One region of the Streptomyces montanus genome, then DNA from elsewhere that is predicted to be linked to it. Evidence: riboswitches for the same ligand, from Rfam matches in the RefSeq annotation. Region 1 holds a riboswitch; each other region holds the start of a gene.
The links. Region 1 has a riboswitch for cyclic di-AMP ahead of FE633_RS41875 (transglycosylase family protein). Riboswitches for the same ligand answer to the same signal wherever they lie in the genome.

Region 1 (3,913 bases):
AAATGGGGGGAGAACAGAGAAAGAAAAGCCCCGCCACGGTGCATGCGGGGGAACACGCACCGGGGCGGGGAGAGCGGGAACGGAAGCGCTCCCGGGAGGACTCCTTCAGCTTGCGGGCCCCTCTTATGAGAGGGCTGTGAGCAAGCCGAGGTTCCACGAAGAGGTTTCCGCGTCGAGGCCGCGCCTCAGGGGCGCGGCGTCAACGTCAGCTGAGGTGCAGCTGCTGACCCGGGAAGATGAAGTTCTCGTCGTCGATGATGTCGTCGTTCAGCTCGAACACCTTCTTCCAGCCGCCCTTGACGTGGTGCTCCGAGGCGATCGCGCTGAGGGTGTCACCCTTCACGACCTTGTACTCGCCGTCGCCCTTCTTGACCTTCTTGCCGGTCGGGGTCTCGACGGTCTTGGGCGCGGAGCGCTCCTGGGAGCGGGAGGCCCGCTCCTCCTGGGCCGGCGCACTCTGCTGCTGGGTGCTCTCCTGCGCGGCACCGGAGCCCGAGGGGGACGCGCCGGACAGACCCTTGCCGCAGACCGGCCAGGCACCCTTGCCCTGGCTCGCGAGGACCTTCTCGGCGACCTGGATCTGCTGGGCCTTGGAGGCCTGGTCGGCGGTGGAGGCGTACTGCGTGCCGCCGTACGCGGCCCAGGTGGAGGACGAGAACTGCAGGCCGCCGTAGTAGCCGTTGCCGGTGTTGATGGACCAGTTGCCTCCCGACTCGCACTGGGCGACGGCGTCCCACTCGGAGGCGCTGGCGGCGGAGGCGGTGCCGGAGACCATCAGCGGAACGGCGATGGCGGCGCCGGTGACACCGGCGAGCGTGGCGATACGAGCGGTCTTGGTCGGGCGGCGGTGCTTGCCCGTGCCGGAATGCAGCATGGAGAGATCCCCTCACCGACGCCTGCGAGGTGAGCTGTCGGGTTCGGGCCGAGTGAGTTGCCCGGCCGCGCGACTTGCGCGCGGCTTAACCCCAAGCCATCTCCGGTCTCGGTGACCGGGGAGGGCGCTTACCTTGGGTCCCCCGCTCCTGCCTACGGCGCTTGACGCGACGACTGTTCCCGTACGGCCGTTGGCAGGATTCGGCGTGACGTCCGACGGGGCCCGCTGTGGCGAGCGATCACGACCGTAAACACGCGATCCGCCGAACTCCAAAGACGATCAGGGTCTTTGAGAGCCATGTCTCACTTTCATCAAACCGGACATTCGCCCCGAACTGCCGCTACTTTTCGCCTGATTCGACGGCTTGGGGAGCAGTTACTCGCTGCCGAGTTCAAGCCTTTGACCGGGGAGGATGAGGTCCGGGTCGGCGCCGACGGTTTGCTTGTTCTCGGCGTAGAGCTCGGGCCATCCACCCTCCATGTCAAAGGAGTCGGCGATGGCCCAGAGATTGTCTCCGGGGCGGACCACATACGTGCCGTCGACCGCCTCACGCGAGACGGTGCCGCCGCGCGAGGCGTGCCGGCCGGCGGAGTCGCCCGCACGCGAGGCCGCGGCGCCCTCTTCGGCACTGCCCCCGCGATGGCGACCGGTTTCGCCGCTTTTCGCCGTACCGGTGGACGTGCTGTCGCCGCTCGACGATTCGGAGTTGGCGCCGCTGCCGGAGTCCTGTGTCGCATCACTGGAGGACTCGGACGTATCGGACTTGTCGGACCCATCAGACGTGTCTGATGTATCGGACTTCGTGGAATCAGAGCCAGAGCCAGAACCCGAGTCCGAGTCCGAGGTCGAGTCCGAGGTCGAGTCCGAACCCGAATCGGTGGACGAAGAAGCGGAGTCGTCGGCCACACCCGTGTCGACATCGGCGGCGCCGGAGTCCTGCGTCAGACCCGCGACGAGCCCACAGGTCGCCCAGGCGCTCGCGCCCTTGTCCGCGACGACCTTCTCGGCGACGGCTATCTGCTGGGAGCGGCTGGCCTGGTCGGCGCTCGCGGCGTAGTCGAGGCCGCCGTACTGCTCCCAGGTCTCCTGGGTCATCTGGAGCCCGCCGTAACGGCCGTTGCCGGTGTCGGCGCTCCACGATCCGCCGCTCTCGCAGTCCGCGATCGCGTCCCAGGTCGTACCGCTGGCAGCGCTGGCGCCGGTCGCGCCGAGCAGGGGGATCGCGATGGCCGAACCGGTCACTCCGGCTGCGACGAAGAGAGCCGGGGCCTGACGGGGGCGACGGTGACGACCGTTCCCGGAGAGCATGCGGTTGCCTTTCGCGTGACGGCAGGGATTAGAGCGACGGGTGAGGTCTGCACTGAGCCGTGAACCTATCCGCAGTCGAACGCTTGTCACAAGTAGATGCAGAGCAGATCACGTGAAGATCACAGAGCTGACGTTTTATCAGCTCGGAGCTGGGGTGAAGCTCACCGGCAATGTGCGCAGCCCACGCATGATGAGCCCTCCCCGCCACCGCAAATCGGTGGAATCGACGGCGAGTTGCAGGTCAGGGAGACGGGTGAGGAGCGTCGCGAGCGCGGTCCTGCCCTCCAGACGGGCCAGGGGCGCACCGAGGCAGTAGTGGATGCCGTGCCCGTAGCCGAGGTGCTGGTTGTCGCGTCTGCCGAGGTCAAGGGTGTCGGGGGCGTCGAACCGCCCGGGGTCGCGGTCGGCGGCGGCGAGTACGACGAGTACCGGATCGCCGACCTCGATGCGCTGCCCGCCGATGGTGACCGCCTCCGTCGCGAACCGCCATGTGGCCAGCTCGACCGGCCCGTCGTACCGGAGCAGTTCCTCGACGCCGGTCGCGAGGAGGTCCGTGTCGCCGACCGCCAGGGACTGCTGGAGCCGCTGCCGCTGCTCGGGATGGGTGAGGAGCGCGTATGTGCCGTTTCCGACGAGATTGACGGTGGTCTCGAACCCCGCGAACAGGAGGATGAACGCCATCGCCGCGGCCTCGTTCTCGCTCAGGTGCTCGCCGTGGTCGGAGGCGCGGATGAGACCGGAGATGAGGTCCTCGCCGGGGGTTGGCTCCTCGGGGAGCGCCGCGCGCTTGCGGTGGATGAGCTCGGCGAGATAGCCGCGCATCTTCTTCACGGACCGCGCGACCCCGCCCCGCGGCCCTCCCCCGTGCCGGATCATCATCCCCGCCCAGTCGCGGAAGTCGTCCTGGTCCTCGCGCGGGACGCCGAGCAGATCGCAGATGGCGTAGATGGGGAGGGGAAAGGCGAACTCGTGGATGAGGTCGGCGCTGCCCTTGTGCGCGAACTGGTCGATGAGGTGATCGGCCAACTCCTGTACGCGCGGGGCGAATGCGGCCACGCGGCGTGGTGTGAACGCCTGGGCCACGAGCCGCCGAAGCCTCGTGTGATCCGGCGGATCGATATTGAGCAGATGAGTCATCAGCTCGGCCTTGCGCTCGCCGGGGATGCCGGTCTTGCCCTTGGCGTGTGCGGGTTCGTCGTGGTGTGCGGGGTTCTTGGAGAGGCGGGCGTCGGCGAGGGCCTGCTTGGCGTCGGCGTACCGGGTGACCAGCCAGGCCTCCACTCCGCTCGGCAGTTTGGTCCGGTGCACGGGGGCGTGCTCGCGCAGCCAGGCGTACGCCGGGTAGGGGTTGGTGGCGAACTCCCAGGTGAAGAGTTCGGGGGGCGTGCTGCCGACGGAGGTCCGGGCTGGCTTTTCGGTCACTCCTTGACGGTATCGGGAGGGTCGACGTGAGGCTGATCTGCGGTGTCAGGACCGGTGTGAGGGCCGGTGTGAGGCCGGTCTCAGGACTCCGTTTCCCGTATCGCGTCCCGATACGCCCGCGCCGCCGCCCGTAGCGCTGCCTCCGGGTCCACGCCCTCCGCCTCGGCGCGCACGGCCATCGCGAGCAGTTCGTAACCGACGCCCTCTCCCGGCGGCAGGGGGACCTCAAGTCCCGCCGTGCGCACGCGGGACGCGAGCTTCGCGGCGAGCGCCAGGCCCGGCTGGCCGAGCGGGATGCCCTCCGTCACA
Region 2 (3,913 bases), on a different contig from region 1:
TGCCCGCGCGACCTCGTCCAGCGCGGCCAGCACACGAGGCCCCCGCTCCGACTCCAGATGCGCGCCTGCCGCCCCGGCCCGCGCGCTGTCGACCTCGACGCCCGGCCGGTACTTGCCGGTGAGGAAGCCGGAGGCGAGGGCCCAGTAGGGCACGGCGGCCAGCCCGCTGCGGGACGCCACGTCCTGGAGCGGGCCCTCGTATGTGTCACGGGAGACGAGGTTGTAGTGGGGCTGCAGCGCGACGTACCGCGCGAGGCCCTCGCGGTCGGAGAAGTCGAGGGACTCCTGAAGTCGCGCTGCGGAGATGTTGGACGCGGCGATCGCGCGCACCTTGCCGGACCGCACCAGTTCGTCCAGCGCCGTGATGATCTCCTCGACCGGCACCGACGGGTCGTCGCGGTGCGTGTAGTAGAGGTCGATGTGGTCGGTCCGCAGTCGTCGCAGCGAAGCCTCGGCCGCGGCCTTGATGTTGGCCGCGGACAGTCCTGGGTACTGGGGATGGGAGCCGACCTTGGTCGCGACGACGACGTCGGCACGGTTGCCGCGCGCGGCCAGCCAGTCGCCGACGACCGTCTCCGACTCACCGCCCTCGTTGCCCGGAGCCCATGACGAGTAAGTGTCGGCCGTGTCCACGAAGTTGCCGCCCGCGGCGGCGTACGCGTCGAGTACGGCGAAGGACTGCGCGCGGTCGGCGGTCCAGCCGAAGACGTTGCCACCGAGAGCGAGCGGAAAGACCTCGAAGCCTGACGCGCCCAGCGTGCGAAGAGTGAGAGAAGGCATGGGGACGTCAACGGCCGTACCGGACGGCCGTATTCCATGCACGCCGCACGCCTGCACACCGCACGTACGCCCACCCTTTCGGACGTACGTGCTCAAAGTCCCCTGGCTGCTTGCGGGTTGCCGCTTACGGTCCGCTTACGGGTTGATGCCCTTGCTCCGCAGCCACGCCATCGGGTCGATCCCTTCCCCGCCGGCCGTGTGGACCTCCAGGTGGAGGTGCGCCCCGGTGACGTTGCCGGTCGCGCCCACGCGGCCGATGACGTCGCCCGTGTTGACCTTCTGCCCGACGCTGACGCTGATGGACGACTGGTGGGCGTACCAGAGCTCCGTGCCGTCGTCGAGGGTGATCACCGTGCGGTAGCCGTACGAACCGTTCCACCCGGCCTCGGTGATGGTGCCGCTGTGGATCGCCTTGAGCGGCGTACCCGTGGGAGCGGCGAAGTCCAGACCGGTGTGGTAGCCGGAGGACCACAGCGAGCCGGCCTGCCCGAAGGTCGAGGAGATGGTGTACGAGGAGGTGGGCAGCGAGTAGCTCTTCGCGAGTTCCGCGAGACGCTCCGCCTCGGCCTTGCGCTTGGCCTCCTCCTCCGCCTTCTTCTTGGCGGCGGCGGCCTTGGCCTCGGCCTCTTCCCTCTCCTTGGCGGCCGCCTCGGCGGCCTTCTTCGCGGCGGCGGTCTCCGCGGCCTCCTGGGCCTCGCGGTCCACCTGGTCCTGCTGCCGCTCGGCCTGCAGCATGATGCGGGCGCGCAGGGCCTCGCCCGCGTCCGAGTTGCCCTGTTCCGCGTCGGCGGTGGTCAGACCCACGCTGCTGAGCGACGTCGTGTCATCGGCTTCCGCGGAGTCGTCCGCGAACATCGAGCCCACGGACGGCAGATCGGGCATCGAGATGGAGACGGGCGGCTTGCCGGTCTGCGCGCTGGCCATGCCACCCGCGCTGACGGCCGCGATGACGCCGACGCCCAGAACCGTGGAGCTGCGGGCGAGACCTCCGCCACGCTGCTTACTGACGCGGTGCCGGCCCCGAACGGGTCGGAGGGAATCCTCGGTGGGGTTCCACTCCTCCCAGGTCTCCTCGTCCTTACGGATGCCGTAGCCGAAAGTGTCGGGATTGAACTCACTCGGCGCGGACGAGGTTTGCGGGGCAGGCCGGTTGGACGCCACGTAGGCGCACTCCTTTCCTTCCTTCTCGCCTACCGGGTTAGCTGACGGGTTCGGAGCAGGAAGGTCTCCTACGCGCGTCAATCATGGTGTCGCACACCATGAACAACGCCCGATTCACCCCAAGTTGGTGGTTCCCCGGTTCCCTTTCGAGATTCGGCACGTGCGCACGGAGCCGCCTCTTGTGACGGCTGGGACGACCGCGCTGCGTTATCGAACGTTAATAGAGGCAGGCACTGGATTCCAAGCTGTTCTGGATGATCGTTAACGTTTTTGGCCTGGACTTACGGGTCAAGAGGGGAGTAAATCGGGCGAGTTGATTGACTCTCGACCCAGTGGCCTTTGATGACGAAGTGTCAGATGTTACGCGGAGTGGGGTCGTTCGACTACCGAGGGTCACGTGAGGGGCTCGGCTTCACCGATGCCACAGGGAAGACGACGAAGAACTCCACGAGGCTTTGGAGAACTCCACGAGGTGCCAAAGAACTACAAGAACGCACCGAAGAAGTCCAAAAAGCGCTGAAGACGTACAGAAAGCACCGGACAGGACCGAAGACACCCGGAAACACTCAGGGCCGGAAAACACTCAGGGCCGGAATCCATAGGATTCCGGCCCTGAGCCTTCAGTAGCGGGGACAGGATTTGAACCTGCGACCTCTGGGTTATGAGCCCAGCGAGCTACCGAGCTGCTCCACCCCGCGTCGTTAAGATCAGTGTACGCCATCGGCGGGGCCCTCAGCACACGGCTTTACGTCCCCTGCCCGTCCTGCCCGCCGGCCGCCCGGAGGAGGTGGCGGTTGGGCTCGGCGGCCCGCTCCTCGAATTCCGGGAGCACGACGACGTCGGCGCCCTCCGCGGCCAGCAGCCCGCCCCCGTCAGCGGACGCCACGAACGTGTCGGGCTCGCGCCAGGCGGTGACCACGCGGCGCACTCCCGCGTCGATGATCAGCCGCGCGCAGGGGGTCGGCCGGGAGGCGCGGCGGGCACAGGGTTCCAGGCTGCTGTAGACGGTGGCGGTGGCAAGGCGCGGGTCGGCCGGGTCGAGTTTGGCGAGCGCGGCCTCCTCGGCGTGCGACACCGCGTCGGACTCACGGGAGTACCCGCGGGCCAGCTCCGTGCCGTCGGCCGCGACGACGACCGCGCCGACGCTGAAGGCGGTTCGCGAGGGCGGACACTGGGCGGCGAGGTCACACGCGGTCTCCAGCCAGTGCCGGTCTGCGGCGGAGGCGAGCTCTCCGACGCCGGGCGCCGTGGGCACGTACCGCATGAGCACCACATCGCCCACCGGCCGCGTCTCCACCAGCCGCATCCGGTTGCGCACCCCGCCCGGGTAGCCGCCCGGCCCGAACAGCCGCGGCGCGTCCGGCTCCCCGACGACGAGCGGCGCGAGGGCGAGCTGCAACTCGTCCGCGAGCCCCTGCTGGAGCAGCTGGGTGTGCACCAGCCCGCCCCCTTCGACCATGAGCCGCCGCACGCCCCGTACGTCATGAAGGTGCTCGAGTACGGCCTGCCAGTCGAGCGCGGGCCCGACGGGAACGACATCGACGCCCAGCCCGCGCAGGGCCGCTGTGGCCTTCGCCACACCCAGGTCCGTCGTGTAGACGACCTTCTCCCCGCCCGTGGACCAGAAGTTGAGAGCCGGGTCGAGGTCCCCGCTGCCGCTGACGGTGACCTTCAGCGGATACTCCGGGCGGCCGGTGGCGGCTCGGGCCGCCCGGCGCTCGGCGGAGTTGACCAGGAGACGGGGGTTGTCCGCGCGCAGCGTTCCCGCGCCGACCAGGATCGCGTCGGACGCCGCCCGCACCTCGTCGACCCGGTCGAAGTCGGCAGGTCCGGAGAGGACGAGCCGTTCGGGGCCGGTGTCGTCCAGGCAGCCGTCGAGGGAGACGGCTGCGGACAGCAGGACGTAGGGGCGGGGCATCGGCGCACTCCCTCTCGGAGACCTGGCACTCATCAGGGCATCAGGGCGTCAGGA
Region 3 (3,913 bases), on a different contig from region 1:
CTGTTTCCGTTCTCCACGAAGTACGCGACGCAGTGCACCTTCTGCGGTGCGGAGCAGAAGGTGACCAAGGAACAGGCTGAGCAGCTGCAGGCGCACGCGCAGGGCGCGAGCGGCCACGGCGGTCAGACGTACGGGCAGCCGCAGCAGCAGCCCTACCAGTCCTGAAGCAGGTGGCAGGACAGACGGGTTCCTCGACGCCGGGTGACCCCCCTGGCCCTCGCCCTTACTCTGTCCCGGAGGCGAGGCTCGCGCGCGAGATCTTCGGCCCGCTCGGCGGCATCGTGGAGATCGGGGCCGTGCGCGCCACCGGCACCTGGGCGCTTCCTGACGTGTCGGTGGGCGACTTTCTGACACGCCGGCAGAACGAGGTGGATCGCCTGCTGAACGGCATCCGCACGGTCTGTGGCTTCAGCGACGCGGCCATGGCGATCAACGACGACCTGGGATGGCTCAGCGATTACGAAGTGGCGGCGCCCTTCCTGCTTCTCTGGTCCGGCGGCGTCGAAGGGGTTCCGGAACGCCGGGAAGAACTCGAAGAGCCCGCGACAGTGCGCCGCATGTGCCACATGGGTGCGGACCTGCAGCTCACACACTTCCTGCAAGCGCTGATCAGCGGGGCCCTCACCGCGGGAACCGAAGCGCAGCAGGGAGCGGAGGAGGTCGCCGAGATCCTCGGGATCGCGGTCGACCTGGCGGACGGGACGGGGCGAAATACTCCGACGAGCGTTTTCAGGACCTGGAGGGTCGCTTTCCTACCGGGCATCCTCCGCCCCGACTCGAGCGCGCCCGAGAGGGGCAGAGCAGGGTTCCGCGCCTACGCCCGCGCCCTGGAGGAACTCCTCGATCACCACTCGGTCTCGAGAGCTTCTGCCAATCGGGAGACCGCAGTCAGGTCTGGAAAGTTCTGCAGAGAAGCGACGACCTGATTGCTCGCGAACTCACGCTGCTCGGCAGTCACGTTCGGATCGACCGCACACTCCGCCTGCACGTAAACGTAGTTCAAGGCCGTTGCGAAAAGCATCGAGAACGATTCCAGGTTCTTGATGACCGCGCTGCCTCCGGCGCCCAGATAGGCGCGCACCAATCGCCGGGCGGAATCGGCATGGAAGTGGTTCCCGCCCGCCCAGACGTATACGGCACGTGCGAGCTCGCGTTCCGCCGATATGGAACCGGCGTTGTCCCAGTCGAGGAGAACCGGTCCAGTCGGACCGACCAGGACATTCCGTGGCTGCATGTCGAGATGGGACGTCACCACATCATCTGGGGCGGACGGAGTCACATGGTGGGCCATCTCCACCGCCGAAGTGGCGATGAACCGGCCCAGCGCGTCCGACCACGGCATGGCGGCCGGGCGAACTTTTTTGTGCAGCTCTGCCCAGTCGGCCTCCTGGTGGCACTGTTCATACCAGGAGTCCGGTGTCTCGCTGGCGCCCTCTCCGGCTCTGTGGAGGACGGCCAGGGTCCGGCCGCACCAGCTCAGGAGGTCCGGATCAGACGCGTCTGCCTCGGTTCCGTCGACCCAGTCGTACAGCTTCACATAGGACCCGCCCAGTGCGGGGGTGAGTTGGGAGACGTATCCGTCGTTGCGATTCGGGATGAGCCGTGGCGCTGAGATCCCCAGCTTCTCCGTGGCGTTCCGCAGTGTGGATTCCCGGTGGACCTGCCGCTCGTCACAGCCGAAGAGGAGCTCTTTCACTGCCCATGAGGTGCCATTCCCGGACAACTTCCAGATCTGCCCCAGCGCGCCACGGGTGACCGGTGTCATCGTCCACGATCCAGTGCCCAGCTCATAGGTATCCGCAATGAAGTCGGCCGTGCTTTGCATAGAGGCGCCTCTCTGGCTGCTGTGCGGGGTGGCCGCCACTTGCGGCTCAACTATAGAAATACCGCCAAGATGGCGGGCGTTGCGCCGTATTTTCACTGCGCGGGGCACAGGCGTTCCCGAACGCCGGGGCTTCGGCCGCCACTTCAAGCCCGACTCGGGCCGGGGGTGGGGCGGCTCTCCGGTGGCGACCTGGACACGGATCTCTCCCCGGCGGAGGTCCGGCGGGCTCCGCCCATGAGGCATGGCTGTTTGGGTGCTTGGAGCGTAATGCCCGAGTTGACTTGATTGCCGCTTTGGCTGCACTTACAGGCGCTTGGTTGTGCTTGGTTGCGCTTGATCGCGTGAAATGAGTCACGTTCGGGCGGATCGGGCGCTGTGGCGCGTCTGGCTACTTTGCCTTTGCGGAAGGCAAGTTGAGTTCTGTGCCGCGACGTAATCGGGTGATTTGCCCCTTCGTTCTGACCGGGTTGGGCGAATCTCGACCTGATTTCGGGGCTTGTTCCTGCTGTGTGCTCTCGCATACGTTCTCGTCGATCCGGGCGGATCGCCGAATCCTGCCGCCGCCCCGGAACCCATCCATCCACGCGCTACGGCAGGAGCGGGGGACCCAGGTAATCGCCGATCCGGATACCGGAACGGCTTGGGGTGAAGCCGCACGCACCGTGCGGCCGGGCATCTCCAGCCCGAACCCGACAGCTCACCTCGCAGGCGCCGGAGAGGAAATCGTCATGCCCGCACGAGGTAAGCACCGTCGTCAGAGAATCCACCCCCTCACCCGTGGCATCGTCGCCGCGGGAGCGGGCGGAGTCGCGCTCGCGCTCCCGATCGCGGGGGCGACCGGCGCCCACGCCGCCGAGTCGGCGCAGGTCGCGCAGGTCGCGCAGTTCGCAAAAGCGGCGAAAGTCGCGGTTCCGGATGTCAGGCTCATCACGTACAAGGTGGTCCCGGGCGACACGCTGTTCAAGATCGCGCGAAAGCATCACACGAAGGGCGGCTGGAAGAAGCTGTACAAGGCCAACCGCGCGGTCATCGGCAACGACCCGGCGATGATCTACCCAGGCCTCACGCTGACACTCGGCACGAAAAAGGTACAAACGTCTACAAGTAAGGCCAAAGCGACACCTGTGGCCCCGAAGGCCTCGGCGACCCCCGCCAAGCCCGCGGCGGCGGCAGCCGCCGCTCCCGCCGCCGCGAAGACGTACACGAACAACCTGGACGGCTGGATCAAGGAGGCTCTGGACGTCATGGCCAAGAACGGGATCCCGGGCACCTACGACGGCATCTACCGCAACATCATGCGCGAGTCGTCGGGGAATCCCCAGGCCATCAACAACTGGGACTCCAACGCCGCGGCCGGGACGCCGTCCAAGGGCCTCCTGCAGGTCATCGATCCGACCTTCGCCGCCTACCACGTGCCCGGTACGGCAAACGACCCCTTCGACCCGGTCGCGAACATCGCGGCGGCCTGTAACTACGCCGCCGACAAGTACGGCTCGATCGACAACGTCAACGGGCCTTACTGATCAAGCCCAGAGGTCGTCATGCCGGCCCCCCTGGCGGGGGGGGGGCCGGCATTTCACCGCCGTTCGTCAGGCCTTCGTATCCACGAACAGATCTTCCGCTGTGGCAGCCGTGAGGGAGCGCTTGAGCCAGGCTCGGAGGATTTCCAGGTCGGTGCAGCTCGTGATGCGCGCGTGTACCTCGTCCGGGACGTCGATGCCGCGCTCGCCCAGGACCAGCAGGATGTCCTCGGCATGACTCTCTACGCGGCCCTCTGTGCGGCCCTCGGCGCGCAGGCGCTGGGAGGTCTCCGAGCGGAAGAAGGAGAGGTCGACGGACATCAAGTGCCTCCAGGTCTTGGCGGCCGGGGCGGTCCCGAGGCCTAGTTCGGTGAGCTCGGCGAAGATCCTCGCGGTGTCTTCGTCGACGGTTTTCAAAGCGGCGGCCAGGGCTTTCAGGATGGCAGTGGCGTTGTCGTCCTTGCCATGAGTGATGGCGGAGAGTGTCGCGAGGGCTGCTCCGTGAGGTCGGTGGGCATGAGGGACACCGCGACCGGGTCCGGGAAGGGGAGATCGAGGGCCCGGAAGG
Region 4 (3,913 bases), on a different contig from region 1:
GGGTAAAACGGTGTCGATCATGCTGCCGTGGGAGGCACCGGTCCAGCCCGTGACGGCCGACTAGGGCCGTCCGGCGTTGCAGGCCTCAGTCCTCCGGGTTCCGGCCGGTGCGACGTCGCATCATGTCAGGCACCAGCGCCCACAGTCCGAGGCACACCACCAGCGTGCCGGCACCGGCCACGATCCCTCCGACCCGGCCCACCGCCACATCCACGACCAGGAGGACCGACCCGGCGAGCGCGAGCGCGAGCACCGCCATCCCCAGCTGGGCGAGATGCGACGAGACGGTCACGAGCTGCGGCTTGGCCCCCTGCTGGAAGAGCCGGCGGTGCAGGGCGGCAGGGGCGGTGAAGAGCATGGCGGCCAGCACGGAGAGCAGCAGCGTGGTGACGTAGGTGGCGCGCTGCATGGTGTCGAGGGACGGGAAGCGCGGGGTGAACGCGAGGGTCAGCAGGAACGCGAAGAGGATCTGTACGCCGGTCTGGGTGACCCTCAGTTCCTGGAGCAGCTCGTTGAAGTTGCGGTCGGCGCGTTCGAGCCGCGTCTCGTGCCGCTCCTCGGCGGCCTGTCTGTCGGGGGCCGGTCCGTCCGTGGGCTGACGGCCGGTGGCCGGTCCGTCGGTGGGCTGACGGCCGGGGGGATGACGGTCGTTGGGGCGGTCGCTGGCGTGACGGTCGGTCATACATGAATGAGTAACCAATCAACGGCCGGCATCACGCCCGCCGCGTGGGACGGCGGCGCCGAAGCTGAACGCCGCCATCCCACGGGCGCATCACCTGACCCGGCCGTACCAGACGCTCTTCGTCCAGATCTTCTGCAGCCTCACCACGTCCCCGGTCTTCGGGGAGTGCCAGATCCGTCCCTTCCCGGCGTAGATGCCGACGTGGTACACGTTCCGGCCCGAGTGGAAGAACACCAGGTCTCCCTGCTTGCGGCTCGAAGCGGAGATGTGGCGCGTCTTGTTGTACTGCGCCGCGGCGGTGCGGGGCAGTGACTTGCCGGCCTTCTTGAACGAGTACAGCGTGAGGCCGGAGCAGTCGAAGCGCTTGGGCCCCGTGGCTCCCCACTTGTACGGGGAACCCTTCTTGGAGGCCGCCACCTGAAGTGCCTTCGTCGCGGGGGTGGCCGCTTCGGCGTCGGACGCGAAGCCGGGGGCCACGATGCTGCCGCCAACGGCGGCGATGGTGAGAGCCGATGCGGTACCGGCCCTGGTAAGCAGCGACGGGACTCGATTGAGCGCAGTCATGCGCAACCCTTCGTCAGCCGCCTGTGAAGGATGACCTGTCGGATTCGGGCTGGCGAAGTTGCCCGGCCGCGTGTGCGGCTTCACCCCAAGGGCCACTCGGATCTCTCCGGCGGCCCGTCGTGCTTGGGTCCTCCACTCCTGCCGATCCACTTCTGTCGACCCGTCATCCGGGCGGCGGCAGGACTCGGCGTCCGCCCGGACCGCCCCGCCGCTGTGGCGGGGGCTTGTCGTCGGAAGGGATCTTGACGCACGAACGTCGGAAAAGCCGAACAGAATCGGCGTTTTGTGGGGTTACTCACCACTCACCTGTTCGGGTGGACAGCCCCGTTTCAGCCAGGGCGTCGAGAGGGTCGAGGGCCCCCGTACCAGCACAGGAATGCCTGATTCCGCCTCAGCGGTACGCGCGCTGAGCAACTCGCATGGGCCTCTGGAACGACCCCCGGCTACGGCGTTCGGGGGTACACCATTTGGTCCGTTTCAAACCTTGCCCGGACGCCTCGTCAGACACCTGCGGGGCTCCGGGCCGGTCCGTGTGCGTCAGCTGTCGGAGTCGGACGGCAAAGCGACGCGAGCCGCGCGGCGTTCGCCGTCGAGGACCCGCAATGCCCGCGCCAGGGTGGGGGCGTGCACCTCGTGCTCACCCCGCTGGTGCATCAGCGCCAGCGCTTCGCGCAGCGCGGTGGCCTTGCTGACCAGTGCCTGCGCGGCGCGCAGGCCGCGGTAGGTGTCGCCGGGGCGCGCGGGGTTGATCCGGCCCAGGAGATCGACCACCTCCAGGTAATGGTCGATCAGTTCGCCCTCCGCGCGGGTCAGGGCCGGCATCGGGGGCAACTCCGGTGGGAGCATCGGCGGTTCACCTGGCGCCGGGGTCGGGGCGCGAGGCCTTGCGGCTGGGGATGATCTGATCGACGAGCCCGTACTCCACCGCCGCCGGCGCGTCCAGGATCTTGTCGCGCTCGATGTCCGCGCTGATCTGCTCCTGGCTCCGGCCCGTGTGCCGCGCGAGCATCTCCTCCAGCAGCGTGCGGGTCCGCATCATTTCCTCGGCCTGGATGGCCAGATCGGACGTCTGGCCCTGCACCGGCTCGGACAGCGACGGCTGGTGGATCAGCATGCGCGCGTCCGGCAGCGCGGATCGCTTGCCCGGCGCGCCTGCCGCCAGCAGCACCGCCGCGGCCGACGCCGCCTGCCCCAGGCAGACCGTCTCCACCTCGCAGGTGATGTACCGCATCGTGTCGTAGATGGCCGTCATCGCGCTGAACGAGCCGCCGGGGGAGTTGATGTACAGCGAGATGTCCCGGTCCGGCGACTGGTGCTCGAGGTGGATGAACTGCGCCATCACGTCGTTCGCGGACGTGTCGTCGATCGGCGTCCCGAGGAAGACGATCCGTTCCTCGAGCAGCTTCGCGTACGGATCCATGGTCCGCTGTCCCGAGCTCGTGTGTTCGGTGAACTCGGGCAGGACGTAGCGGGCGGACGGTCGGGTCATGACATGCCTCCTCCGAGTGCGTCCTGCAAAAAATGTACAGGACGTACAAGACGTTATGTGGGGAGCATGGCCCACGAGTTGGCGATGAGCAACAGGTCAAAGGCGGTTTCGCTCTCGGCGTGAGAGTCCGGCGGCATCCCGCCACTGACCCCAACTCCTGCTCGGTCGGAGCGAGGTGGACACGTCCGTACCCGTCTGAATTGCGATGCTCGGGTGCGGCAGGGCTGCGATCATCGGGCGCCTACGGCGACCCGGACGACCCGACCGCGTTCGAAACCCGCAACGTGCTGTACCACTGTGGGTCGGAGACGGGCCTTATCTGCACCTGTCAAGTGTGTCCGCAGGTCAGAGGGTGCCTTGATCCTTCAGGCACGTAAGGGACGGTCTGGGCCTGGCCGCAATGACCCTCGGCCACACGAGCGGGTCTGCTGCAGGCTGACTAGTGCCTCGGGGAACGCAGTTCGCCCGGATGGGGGAGCTTGCTCGGCTGATCTACTCCTTCGACGCGACCTGGACCGGGCGTCCTTACGTTGACCGTTCGCCCTCTATTCGGTCTTGCTCCGCGCCCGCCGGCGCCGGTCTGGTGCCGTCCAGACCGGCGGACGGGGCGACGTCACGCAGGGACGCCGAGCGGCGGGTGCTCGAGCACGCGGGGCTTGTACTCGACCAGCTGGATGCGGCCGTCGAAGGTGCGGTGCTCGATCATCTCGAGGGCAACGTCCGGATAGCCGTCGTAGATGCGTTCTTCGCCCGTGGCCCCGGTGATCACCGGGAACATCACGACCCGGAAGCGGTCGACGAGTCCGGCTCGTAGCAGGGACCGGCACAGGCTGAGGCTGCCGATCGTGCTGAGGAGCCCCGAGCCACTCGACTTCATGGCGCGGACCGCCTCGACGGCGTCGTCGCGGACGAGCGTGGAGTTGGCCCACGTCAGTGGCTCCTCGAGTGAGGAGGAGAACACCACCTTGGACGCTTGCGTGAGCTCGTCGACGGACGCCTCTTCTTCGGGCCTGAACTCGTCTTGGCCATTCGGGACCTCGCCTGCGGCGAAGCCCGACATCAGGCGGTAGGTGTTCGCTCCCATCAGGTAGGTGGCCTCGGGCTGCTCGCCGAGCCATGCGAGGTACTCCGGGCCCTCGAGGCCCCAGAACCCGGGCCATCCCTCTCCCGATGCGTGG

Region 2: another riboswitch for cyclic di-AMP. It lies ahead of FE633_RS35485 (M23 family metallopeptidase); the one in region 1 lies ahead of FE633_RS41875 (transglycosylase family protein).
Region 3: another riboswitch for cyclic di-AMP. It lies ahead of FE633_RS33335 (transglycosylase SLT domain-containing protein); the one in region 1 lies ahead of FE633_RS41875 (transglycosylase family protein).
Region 4: another riboswitch for cyclic di-AMP. It lies ahead of FE633_RS22050 (C40 family peptidase); the one in region 1 lies ahead of FE633_RS41875 (transglycosylase family protein).

The regions. Positions count from the first base shown of each region.
Region 1 covers NZ_VBZC01000080.1:5,924-9,836, forward strand. The annotation lists gene FE633_RS41875 (transglycosylase family protein) at 206-874, opposite strand; cyclic di-AMP (ydaO/yuaA leader) riboswitch at 879-1,044, opposite strand; gene FE633_RS41880 (LysM peptidoglycan-binding domain-containing protein) at 1,250-2,182, opposite strand; gene FE633_RS41885 (cytochrome P450 family protein) at 2,321-3,604, opposite strand; gene FE633_RS41890 (nucleoside triphosphate pyrophosphohydrolase) at 3,685-3,913, opposite strand, start outside.
Region 2 covers NZ_VBZC01000053.1:45,543-49,455, reverse strand. The annotation lists gene FE633_RS35490 (aldo/keto reductase) at 1-780, opposite strand, end outside; gene FE633_RS35485 (M23 family metallopeptidase) at 916-1,941, opposite strand; cyclic di-AMP (ydaO/yuaA leader) riboswitch at 1,953-2,110, opposite strand; tRNA gene FE633_RS35480 (tRNA-Met) at 2,566-2,639, opposite strand; gene FE633_RS35475 (dihydrofolate reductase family protein) at 2,687-3,859, opposite strand.
Region 3 covers NZ_VBZC01000047.1:29,121-33,033, reverse strand. The annotation lists gene FE633_RS33350 (zinc-ribbon domain-containing protein) at 1-165, shown strand, start outside; gene FE633_RS33345 (hypothetical protein) at 297-926, shown strand; gene FE633_RS33340 (phosphotransferase enzyme family protein) at 845-1,825, opposite strand; cyclic di-AMP (ydaO/yuaA leader) riboswitch at 2,401-2,551, shown strand; gene FE633_RS33335 (transglycosylase SLT domain-containing protein) at 2,554-3,348, shown strand; gene FE633_RS49590 (hypothetical protein) at 3,415-3,762, opposite strand; gene FE633_RS49585 (hypothetical protein) at 3,780-3,913, opposite strand, start outside.
Region 4 covers NZ_VBZC01000024.1:4,862-8,774, reverse strand. The annotation lists gene FE633_RS22060 (ATP-binding protein) at 1-64, shown strand, start outside; gene FE633_RS22055 (DUF6328 family protein) at 86-682, opposite strand; gene FE633_RS22050 (C40 family peptidase) at 773-1,246, opposite strand; cyclic di-AMP (ydaO/yuaA leader) riboswitch at 1,250-1,414, opposite strand; gene FE633_RS22045 (hypothetical protein) at 1,784-2,092, opposite strand; gene FE633_RS22040 (ATP-dependent Clp protease proteolytic subunit) at 2,100-2,735, opposite strand; gene FE633_RS22030 (dihydrofolate reductase family protein) at 3,349-3,913, opposite strand, start outside.